DNA from 3 places in the Paenibacillus sp. sgz302190 genome. Region 1 is predicted to be linked to each of the others. Evidence: riboswitches for the same ligand, from Rfam matches in the RefSeq annotation. Region 1 holds a riboswitch; each other region holds the start of a gene.
What was found. Region 1 has a riboswitch for cyclic di-GMP ahead of AC6RNO_RS35110 (S-layer homology domain-containing protein). Riboswitches for the same ligand answer to the same signal wherever they lie in the genome.
Positions count from the first base shown of each region.

Region 2: it holds a riboswitch for cyclic di-GMP, as region 1 does, so the genes downstream of both, AC6RNO_RS07435 (anti-repressor SinI family protein) here and AC6RNO_RS35110 (S-layer homology domain-containing protein) in region 1, are expected to answer to the same signal.
Region 3: it holds a riboswitch for cyclic di-GMP, as region 1 does, so the genes downstream of both, AC6RNO_RS28220 (amino acid adenylation domain-containing protein) here and AC6RNO_RS35110 (S-layer homology domain-containing protein) in region 1, are expected to answer to the same signal.

Region 1 covers NZ_JBZYAO010000062.1:12,229-15,545, forward strand. Annotated here, with positions in the region: gene AC6RNO_RS35105 (amidohydrolase family protein) at 69-1,427, opposite strand; cyclic di-GMP riboswitch class I at 1,720-1,831, shown strand; gene AC6RNO_RS35110 (S-layer homology domain-containing protein) at 1,887-3,077, shown strand.
Region 2 covers NZ_JBZYAO010000004.1:150,294-153,610, reverse strand. Annotated here, with positions in the region: gene galE (UDP-glucose 4-epimerase GalE) at 1-973, opposite strand, end outside; gene AC6RNO_RS07435 (anti-repressor SinI family protein) at 1,131-1,346, opposite strand; cyclic di-GMP riboswitch class II at 1,400-1,483, opposite strand; gene AC6RNO_RS07430 (helix-turn-helix domain-containing protein) at 1,667-2,002, opposite strand; gene AC6RNO_RS07425 (helix-turn-helix domain-containing protein) at 2,259-2,594, opposite strand; gene AC6RNO_RS07420 (aminotransferase class I/II-fold pyridoxal phosphate-dependent enzyme) at 2,634-3,317, opposite strand, start outside.
Region 3 covers NZ_JBZYAO010000035.1:7,353-10,669, reverse strand. Annotated here, with positions in the region: gene AC6RNO_RS28220 (amino acid adenylation domain-containing protein) at 1-1,319, opposite strand, end outside; cyclic di-GMP riboswitch class I at 1,417-1,505, opposite strand; gene AC6RNO_RS28215 (aldo/keto reductase) at 1,790-2,800, opposite strand; gene AC6RNO_RS28210 (FUSC family protein) at 3,009-3,317, opposite strand, start outside.

The DNA of each region.
Region 1 (3,317 bases):
AGCCAGCAGCGAACAGCGCAAATAAAAAGCCGGTTTCCAGGACTTGGAGACCGGTTTTTTTAAACAACTCAGCTTGGAGCGTCTGCAGATGTAGAGAACAGGAAATCTCTACTTTCATTAGCGATTTTACGCACGTGGTTCAGGTCCGCGTGAAGAAGCTGTCCGTGCCGCTTTACCGGACGACCGGAAACAAACACGGAATCAACGTTGGCCGGATTTGCAAATTGCACGACGGCACCGACCGGGTCGGAAACAGGAAACATATTCAAACCCGTCGTCCGAATCAGGATGAGGTCGGCTTCTTTTCCAGGAGTCAAGGTACCGGTTTTCCGTTCTAACCCCAAGGCCTGGGCTCCTGCCAGGGTTGCAAAATTTAATACTTGCCGAGCCTTCAAACTTAATTCGCCGGGCATGTTTTTGGAAGCTAAAATGCTCTGATTCGTTCTCGCCCGCTCCGCCTGAAGCATGAATTTCATTTGCGTAAACATGTCTCCGCCGGTTGAAGTCACCACATCCACGCCAAGGGCAGGAGTCCCGCCGTTCTCAAGAAATAACCCGGTGGCAGGATACCCGTGCCCCATCATCATTTCCACCTCGGGAGTAACGGATATCGACGCTCCTGAATCTGCGAGCATTTTGTATTCGTCATAGCCCATTGTATTTGCATGTACCATATTTAAATCGGGGCCAAGCAAACCGGCTTTATATAGCTTTTCAACGGATCGGTCATCCGGCCCCCAACTGCCGAAGCCAATATGCATGGAACATACCGCACCCAGTTCTCTGGCAAGCTGGATTTCCTGAACCGATGTATCCCAGTGACTAAATTCCGGTCCTCTAATGGCTAACCCCATCGTTAATAATTGATCATCGGAGGAAAAATACTGCTGTTTTACGCGGCGCACATCGTCAGTAACCATTTTTTTGCTATCACGGTTCCAATATTCGGTTTCACCGGAAGCTCCGTACGCGAACACGGCACGAATGCCGGAATGCTGCAAGCCGCGAATCAATTCGTCCGCATGATCGGGAGAATAAATCATCGTCCAATCCAAAAGAGTGGTTACGCCGGCATTGAGCGCTTCCAAAGCTCCCAACAGGTTAGCGGCATAACAATCCGCGGGACGCAGCCTGCTTCCAAACCCGCCATAATAAATGTTTTGCAAATAGGTAGGCAACGACCAGTCGGCGCCTATAGTTCGCACCAAAGATTCCCAAACGTGCCGATGGGTATCCACCAATCCCGGCATGACAATCATATCCGTTGCGTCGACCATTTCACAATCCGATACTTCGAGATCTTCTTGAATCGTTGCAATGACAGAGTCTTCTACTAAAATGTCCGCTTTCTTAAAATCCCCTAAAGATTTGTCCATCGTCAAAACGCAGCCGTTTTTAATTAAGTAACGTCTACTCAACCTTCCCATCTCCTTTGACAAATGAATGGATTTTACAAAAGTGATGATGAAAAACGAATTTACACCTAATGCTTACAAAGAAAATATTACATAATTTAACATATTTGGTCAAGACTTAATTATGACACTTGCTCAAACGTAGCTCTAGGCTATTGATGAAGAAAGAAAAAGATCGGCGTGTGTTCAAGTAGGTGCAAGAAATTAATATTATGTGGAAATATGTTAGATTATGGGTTAATATGGGACTTGTATTAAATCTTATGTACTATTTTTGTAGTTTTAAATGCCTATAAACCAACTGAACACGAAAAGGCAAACCTGTTCGAAAGACAGGGACGCAAAGCCACGGGCCTACTTCTACAAAGGATATGTCGTAAGACATTTCTCGGAGAAACGGCAGCCGGGTTGCCGAAATCGGTTGGTTTTTTGATTTGAGAAAAGTAAATTCATTCCTTTGGGGGTATACAAATGAAAGTATATTGGATTGCATCACTAGCAACTGCCGCACTACTTGGAACTTCCATTCACGCTGCCGAGGCCGATTCTACCACTGCTGCGCCGGGAACAAAAGCGATAACTACCGCCGGTACGGCTTCCACAGGCAGCTTCAGCGACACGAAAGGACATTGGGCGGAAACAACTATCGCTGGAGCCATTCAAAAAGGCTATGTCGACGGCTATCAAGACCATTCTTTCAAACCGAACGAAAAAGTGACGCGCGCCGAGTTTATCAAAATGGTCGATACCGCGCTTCATCTTTCGGTTTCCGGCACCGCCAGCGGCAGTGACTGGTATTTGCCGTACATTAACGCGGCGGTCACCGCGGGGATTCATCAATGGAGCGACTTTACGAGCGGAGACTGGAATACGCCGATGACGCGTCAAGAAATGGCGCGCATAGCGGTTCGGGCGGCTACTGGCGACAAGAACTTGGATGATAAGAAATGGATGTATCTGGCGACCAAAGCCGGGCTGATCACCGGCCTGGACGATAGCGGCACACTTGGGGCGGACGAAACGACGACGCGCGCTCAAGCGGTGGCCATCATTGAGCGTATTCTTTCCATTAAGGACGGCCAAACGCTTTCTGCTGACAAACACGCTGTAGCAAATGCAGAGTTAGTTTGGCACAGAACAAATATATTTACCATCTATCCGGATTTTTTCAACCAAAAAGTAAGGGGCACAGATAAACTTGCAATTGATTACTGGAATCCGGACGATTTAGCCATTGATGCACCCGATTTCAAGGGAACAATTGATCAATTAATTCTTATCGATCTTGAAGACCCCAACGATCCGAACAAAAATCTCCTTCCAATCAACGAGCTTTCTTGGGGTTCAGGGGCGTATAAAAACCCAATTAAGAATTATCCGGCAAGCTATATTCTGTATGCTAAATCCCATGTTGACATAAATACATTAGCCCCTAAAATCAATTATTTGCCTTTTTCGTTATATGGGTATAAGCAAAGTTTTCAAGACATTATTTCCGGAACATTAAACGTTCCCTATGCGATTACTTATCCATATATCAATGCTTATATTATCCCAAAAGCAAAATTCGAGAATGAAGGTTTCGTTTTGAATGTAAAAACTCCTTCTGTTACCGGGCATACTCCTGTCTCTAAAAGTGTTATAGATACCTACCCTAACTAAATAATCAGGAGGAGCAACCACATATGAGAGCATGTAGAAGTTTATTATTAGCTCTTATTGTTTTAATTGCGTCGGTTCAGATAGATGTCATGTTTAGTAACCATGCTAAAGCAGCTCCGTCAACTCAAACAATAGCGTACACCTTAAATATAGATTCATCCAGGTTATATAACTTCGGAGGATTAACTTTTAGTTCCGTTTCATCGATAGACACGAATCCCATTACTGTACATGCACCTT
Region 2 (3,317 bases), on a different contig from region 1:
AGGCGTCTGCGCACATGTCTTCAACGCCTTTCTCGGCAACCCAGCCTAATTGCTCGCGCGCTTTCGTTGTGTCCGCATAGCACGTAGCCACATCCCCCGGCCTGCGCTCCTCGATGCTGTACGATATTACTTTTCCGGAAGCTTTTTGAAAGGCTTCGACCATTTCAAGCACGCTGTAACCCCGGCCGGTACCGAGATTATACGCTTCGATCCCGCTCCTGGACAGCAGTTGTTCCAATGCTTTTAAATGCCCTTTGGCCAGATCGCTGACGTGAATATAATCCCTGACTCCGGTTCCGTCTACGGTCGGATAATCGTTCCCGTATACCCGCAGCTTTTCCAGTTTGCCGATAGCCACTTGGCTCACATACGGCATCAGATTGTTCGGCACGCCGTTCGGATCTTCCCCGATTCGTCCGCTGGGGTGCGCTCCGACCGGATTAAAATACCGCAGCAGCGATATGCTCCAGCTGTGATCCGAGATGTACAAGTCCTGCAAAATCCGCTCGATCATAAGCTTTGTTTGACCGTATGGATTCGTCGCGTCGAGCGGAAAATGTTCATGAATCGGCACCTGCTCAGGCACCCCGTAGACAGTTGCCGAAGAGCTGAACACCAATTTGCGGACATCGTATTTTTGCATGACATTGCACAGAATTAATGTGCCGGTAATATTGTTGTGGTAGTAAGATAAAGGAAAAGAGACCGATTCCCCCACTGCCTTTAACCCTGCAAAATGGATCACCGCTTCGATCGAATGCTCGCGAAACACCTGTTCCAGCCCCGCAAAGTCGAGCAAATCCAATTGATAAAATGCAAAATCCTTCCCCGTCAGCTCACGGACCCGCTCAAGCGCCTCCGGCTTGCTGTTCATCAGATTGTCGACAACGACGATCTCATAACCCTTGTCAAGCAGTTCGACACAGGTATGGCTGCCAATATAACCTGCTCCGCCAGTTACTAGAATGGACATGATTTCCGTTCCTCCAATTTACGATTTCATTGCGCCGGCGCATCTGCATGCAGCCTTTTTCCAACTTAATGGATTTATGCCATTTTAGCAAATACCAAAAAAACGCCCCACCCTTCTCAAGGAAAAGGATCAGTGCGCTCCGGTAACAAATGCATGATTACACAACGACTTTGCCGGACAGGTCATTATTGGCAGCCCCGGCGTTGATGTTCGTATATTTGGTTAACCCTCTGTCCAACTGTGCGAATGACCCTAAATAAGCTTGCACTTCACCAATTGTTAACCCCAAGCTGCGAGCCTCGCGAATCATTTCTACCCAGTCTGAATCCAAGGGATTGCGTTCCATACCCAATTGCACAAATACTTTGGACATACTATTACCTCCAATGTGAAGTTTGTTTGCAAAAAACCATCTATTAACGGTTTAATAGATTGGGTCGGTTGCACCACTAACTCCACATGCTCCAGGTGCCCACATACGGCGCATGTATCAAAGTATTCCCATAATTAATTATCCAATTGCGGAATAGATCTCAAGGCCTAAGACTGAAACATTTCTCATCAACCTAAGCCTATTATACAACGACCTTCTCCTAAATTCCACCAAAAAATTTGAAAAAAAACTGCTAGGTCATTGTTTTTTAGGAAAATGATACTAATGTATCCGCAATAGATAAGTAATTAGTAGGATGCTTACTTGTTGTTTTCCTGGTTTTTCTTCCATTTGCTGAATTCCAAAAATTCGCGAAACTGCTCCTTCGTTACTCCCGAATCCATCGCCTCTTTGACTAAATCCTGCCACTGGCTGTCCAGTTCTTCTTGCACTTTCGGCTGTTCTCCGTGCAGGATCAAGTCGAGCGGCACGTCAAGCGCAACCGCAATTTTTTCCAAAAATTGAATGGACGGATTTTTCTGAATATCTCTTTCCATATTGCTTAAATAAGATTTGGCGACTTCAGCCTTGGCAGCAAGCTCAGATAAGCTGAGTTTTTTTTCCAGCCGTAATCTTTGAATCCTTTTACCAATCACACTTATCATCTTCCTTTTTGCTTTATTCACCATGTTTACGCATATTATAGCAAAGTACCCCTGCCCAGACTATCGCTATATTTTCCAACCGCATACAATTTTCAGAAAAGAAAAAATGCATCTGCACAAAAATGGAGAAATAAAAGCGGTTAAACTTCTATTTGCCATTTAAGGAGATGCATTTCGAAGGCCTACCCCCGGTGTCCGGCGGGTTGCACAAAACAAACTTCGCCCGCCGGACTCTCAGCGCCGCCGTTCACTCGCCGGGGTTCGTCAAACGCCATTTGTTAAACTCAAGGAATTCTTTAAACTGGTGCTTGTTAATACCGGATGACATAGCTTCTTTAATAAGCTGATACCATTCCTGATCCAGTTCTGCGACATTCGTTTCCGGAGCTTCTTGATCAAGAAACCTGTCTACAGGCACCTTCAGAACGGAGGCGATTTTCTCGAGAAATTGTATCGACGGGTTCTTTTGAACATCACGTTCCAAATTGCTTATATATGATTTGGCCACGCCGGCCCGCTCTGCCAGCTCGGACAGAGACAATCCCTTTTCCTTGCGAAGCTGCTGTACTCGAGTTCCTATCATCAAGATCTTCCTTTTTTTAACGATGTAATATATTCCATGCTATCTGACAGCCGCTTTGTGCCGTAATGTGCTTTTCATGCAATCGATAACTCTCGTCTGCTCCTCTTCCATCATCCCGGATCCTGATGGCAAGCATAAGCCGGTGTTAAACAATTTCTCGGAAACACTTTCGTTCTCCGCATGCCGGTAATATGCCGCTCCCCCAAAAAGAGGCTGCAGATGAAGCGGTTTCCAAACCGGACGGGCTTCGATGTTTTCTGCTGTCATTGCTTCGAGTATGGATTTGACGCTTACGCCATGTTGTTCCTCATCCAGGGTGATCACGGTAAGCCATCGGTTCGACCTTGTGTTCTCCAATTCAGGCATAAATTGTATGCCCGGGATGCCGGATAGGCCCTGCCGGTACTTTTCGAAAATGGCTCTTCGAGCACTCACCCGCTCATCCAGTACGCCCAATTGCGCGCGCCCAATCCCTGCCAATACGTTGCTCATGCGATAATTAAAGCCAAGCTCCGAATGCTGGTAATGCACGGCCGCATCCCTGGCTTGAGTGGCCAAGAAACGCGCTTTTTGCAAATCATCCGGATCATTGGAAACAAGCATGCCTCCGCCGGACGTCGTAATAATTTTGTTTCCATTAAAGGAATAGATGCCGTACTTGCCGAAAGATCCGCTCGCTTGTCCTTTGTACGTCGAACCTAGCGACTCCGCTGCGTCTTCGAT
Region 3 (3,317 bases), on a different contig from region 1:
TGCGAAATGGGAGTTTCACTTTGTTCCATGACTTGAGTGAATAAATAATCAAAGTGGCGGATGACGTTTTCTATAGGGATGAGCTTTTCAAACACCTGTATCTGATAGTCAAAATTTACGGCTACATCCGCTTCTCCTTCTTGTCCCCATATCAGAAGTGTAAGCGCATTCCTTTCGTGATGATGCGGCATGCTTACGATCCGGCACGCTGCGCCGTTAAACGATTCTCTCGTTTCCTGTTCTTCAAAAGAAAGCGATATATCAAACAAATTTCCTTTTTCGTGGACATCCTCGTAAACCGCCCGATAAATTTCGCCGAAAGATATTTTCTGATGCCGATAGCACTGCATAAGCTCACGCTTGATGAACTTTATCAGTTCTTTGAAGCTTATATCCTGCTCGGGACTTATCCGAAGCGGCAGCACATTGGCGAAGTGTCCCACGGTCTGCTTATACTGCGCTTTGCCCCGGTTAAAAACCGGGACGCCGATCACCATTTCGTTTCGATTGCAAACCCTGCTGAAATAAAGGAACAGTATGCCTAAAAAGTAGTGGAACGACGAACAACCTTCCTCCTTACAAAATTCAACCATTTGATCGTACAATGCCTTGTTTATTGTTAAAGTTTCCCTATTGCTCCAAACAGAATCGCCGTAATCATCATCCGTGTTCAAACCTCTGCTTAGCAAAGGCTCGGGAACGGTTCGATATTTGCTCTGCCAGAACTTCCTATCCTTCAAAAAGGCTGAAGAATTCAAATAATTCTGGTTGTCAGAGATAAAATCGGTATAGGAATAGGAAGGTCTGTTCATTTCCCCAATTCCTTGAGCCAATTCATTGTAATTTTCAAACATTTGACTGATGAGGAGGGCAAACCCCCATCCATCAATGATCATATGATGAACTTTAAGTAAAATGAAATATACACCCGGTTCGCCTTGTAATAATTCAAATCGAAAATAATTGTCCTTCGGTTGAAAAATTTTCAAAAACTCTTTTTTCATCCAATCCAGGCAAAAGGAATTCGGATCTTTCTTCCCCGAAAAATCATGAAACGGAGCTTCATAGTCGATTTCCGGCAGGATTGTTAAATAGGGCTCGCCCTTTTTATCAATAAGACGAGTTCTGAGAGAATCATTCTGCCTGATTAACAACTGAATGGACTTCTTAAAGATAGCCGTATCCAGTTTTCCTTTAACCTCAATGTACCCGCCAAGGTTGTAAATAGGTTTTCCAGGGTGCATACTTTGCTCGAGCCATATATCTTTCTGATAGGAACTTAACGGATACTCCTCGATACCTATCACGCTTGTTTCCATAACGTTTCCCCCTGTTCTCCGAATGATTTTTCGCTGCAATAAAAAAAGCCTGTTCCCATAGTTAAGAAGAACAGACGACAAATTTCGCCCAGTTTCCTTCGGCAACCTGGCAATCATGGCTGTTTATCCAGCTTTAGACCCATGGCTTTGTGTCCACCACTTTCGAGGTGTTTACGATTAACGGGAAATAACATAAGTATGTTGTTTTACATCCTTACCAGAAACTTGGCTTCATCCATTTACATAAACGGCCCCCTCCCATAGTTTTATACAGCCTTCCGGTATTCGCCGAGACTTCTGCACAACTTTAGCGGCTTAATTCTGTTAGCATGATGAATCCGCGATCCGCTTAGTTCGCTGTTCTTAGATCGATATACCTATGGAATTAATTGTATTATCTAAAAAATATCGAATTTTGTCAATAAATTCTAAGTTTTTAATAAAATTCATGATAAGTATATTGGTCACAATTACTTCGATCTCAGCACTTGGTTGGAAATGCTGCTGACCATCTCAATCTCTCCGGCTGTCAAGGTAAACTGCATCGCCTTCACATTTTCCTCGGCATGAGTTACTTTTGAAGCCCCAGGTATCGCAAATACGTTCTCTCCGTGGGCATTAATCAACCAATTCAAGGCAATCTGCGTTGGCGTTGCGTTATATTGTTGAGCCAACTGTTCCAACGTTTCAATCAGCGGCTTTGATTTCTGCAAGCCCGACTCCCGGAATGCCGCTGTCCACTTTCGCGGACCCGTGATCGACTTGACCAAGGATGGATTTTTGTGAAATTTGCCGCTTAAGATCCCTTGCATTAATGGGGAGTAGGCGATGATCGCCACGCCGAGTTCTTTAGCCGTATCCAAAATTCCGTTCTGTTCAATTCTCCGGTCGAGCAGGCTATATTTCACTTGATTCGAAACTAGACGAAGGCCATGCTCGCGCAGCACGCGATCGGCCTCGCGCATTTGTTGCGCGGAAAAGTTGCTTACACCCACATATTTAATCTTCCCTTGCTCGACTAAACTAGCCATAGAATTCATCATGGCGGCAACCGAAGCAAAGGAGTAAGGAGAATGCACCTGATAAAGGTGAATCGTCCGGTGATCCAACTGGCGGATACGTTCATCAATCGTTGCCGTAATGCTGCCTGCGGTGCGAAAAGCCGGCCACCATTTCGTAGCGATATTCGCCTGTGCCGCGAGCGTTCCGCCAATCTCATTCAGCGTGCCGGCAAGTAGCTGCTCAGACTGTCCGCCACCGTACGCTTCAGCAGTATCGAACCAATTAATTCCACCTTCCAAGCTGGTCTGAACAATTTGCCTTATATCCTCTCTCCGCAGCGCCGGCCAGAATTTCCCGACGAGCCCTTTTCCGTTGCTGAACTGCCAGCATCCAAGCCCCAGCGGTGACAGCTTTAAATCCGAGTTGCCCAGCTTGCGTAATTGCAATGAAGCTGCCGTAGTTACTGTTTTCTCTTCCATGATGCTTCCACCATCTCCCGTAAAATAATGTGTAGAGTTTTTTATAAAATATATGGAAAAACCACCTTCAGAATCCTTTTTTGTTATATCGGTTAAAAACTGGCGATTGATTAACAAAATGTGCTTTATGCCATTCGATTAAACAAGTTTTTCCATCCGAGCGCAAAAAACCGCTGCCCCTTTTCGGGGACAACGGCTCCTCATTTTGCTACTTCAATTTTATGCTTTTCAGCAGCGCATCGATCGGTTCCTTCTCGTCCGTATCTCCGCGATGGTAATGTTCCACAAGCTTGTCCAGCCGCGCTACCTGATGGCCGTAATCGTACATGGCGGCCGCCACGACCGAATGCCGCAACATACCTCCCGGCCCTTCGGAAAACTGCTCGATGATCGTCGACATAAAACGTTCGCTCTCCGCCTCCATCTCCAGCCCTTCGGAGCTGTCCGCCTTCAGTTTATCATCGAACTTCAGCAGCACGTGCTCGTGGAATTTGATCAACTTCTCCAGATGGCCGTC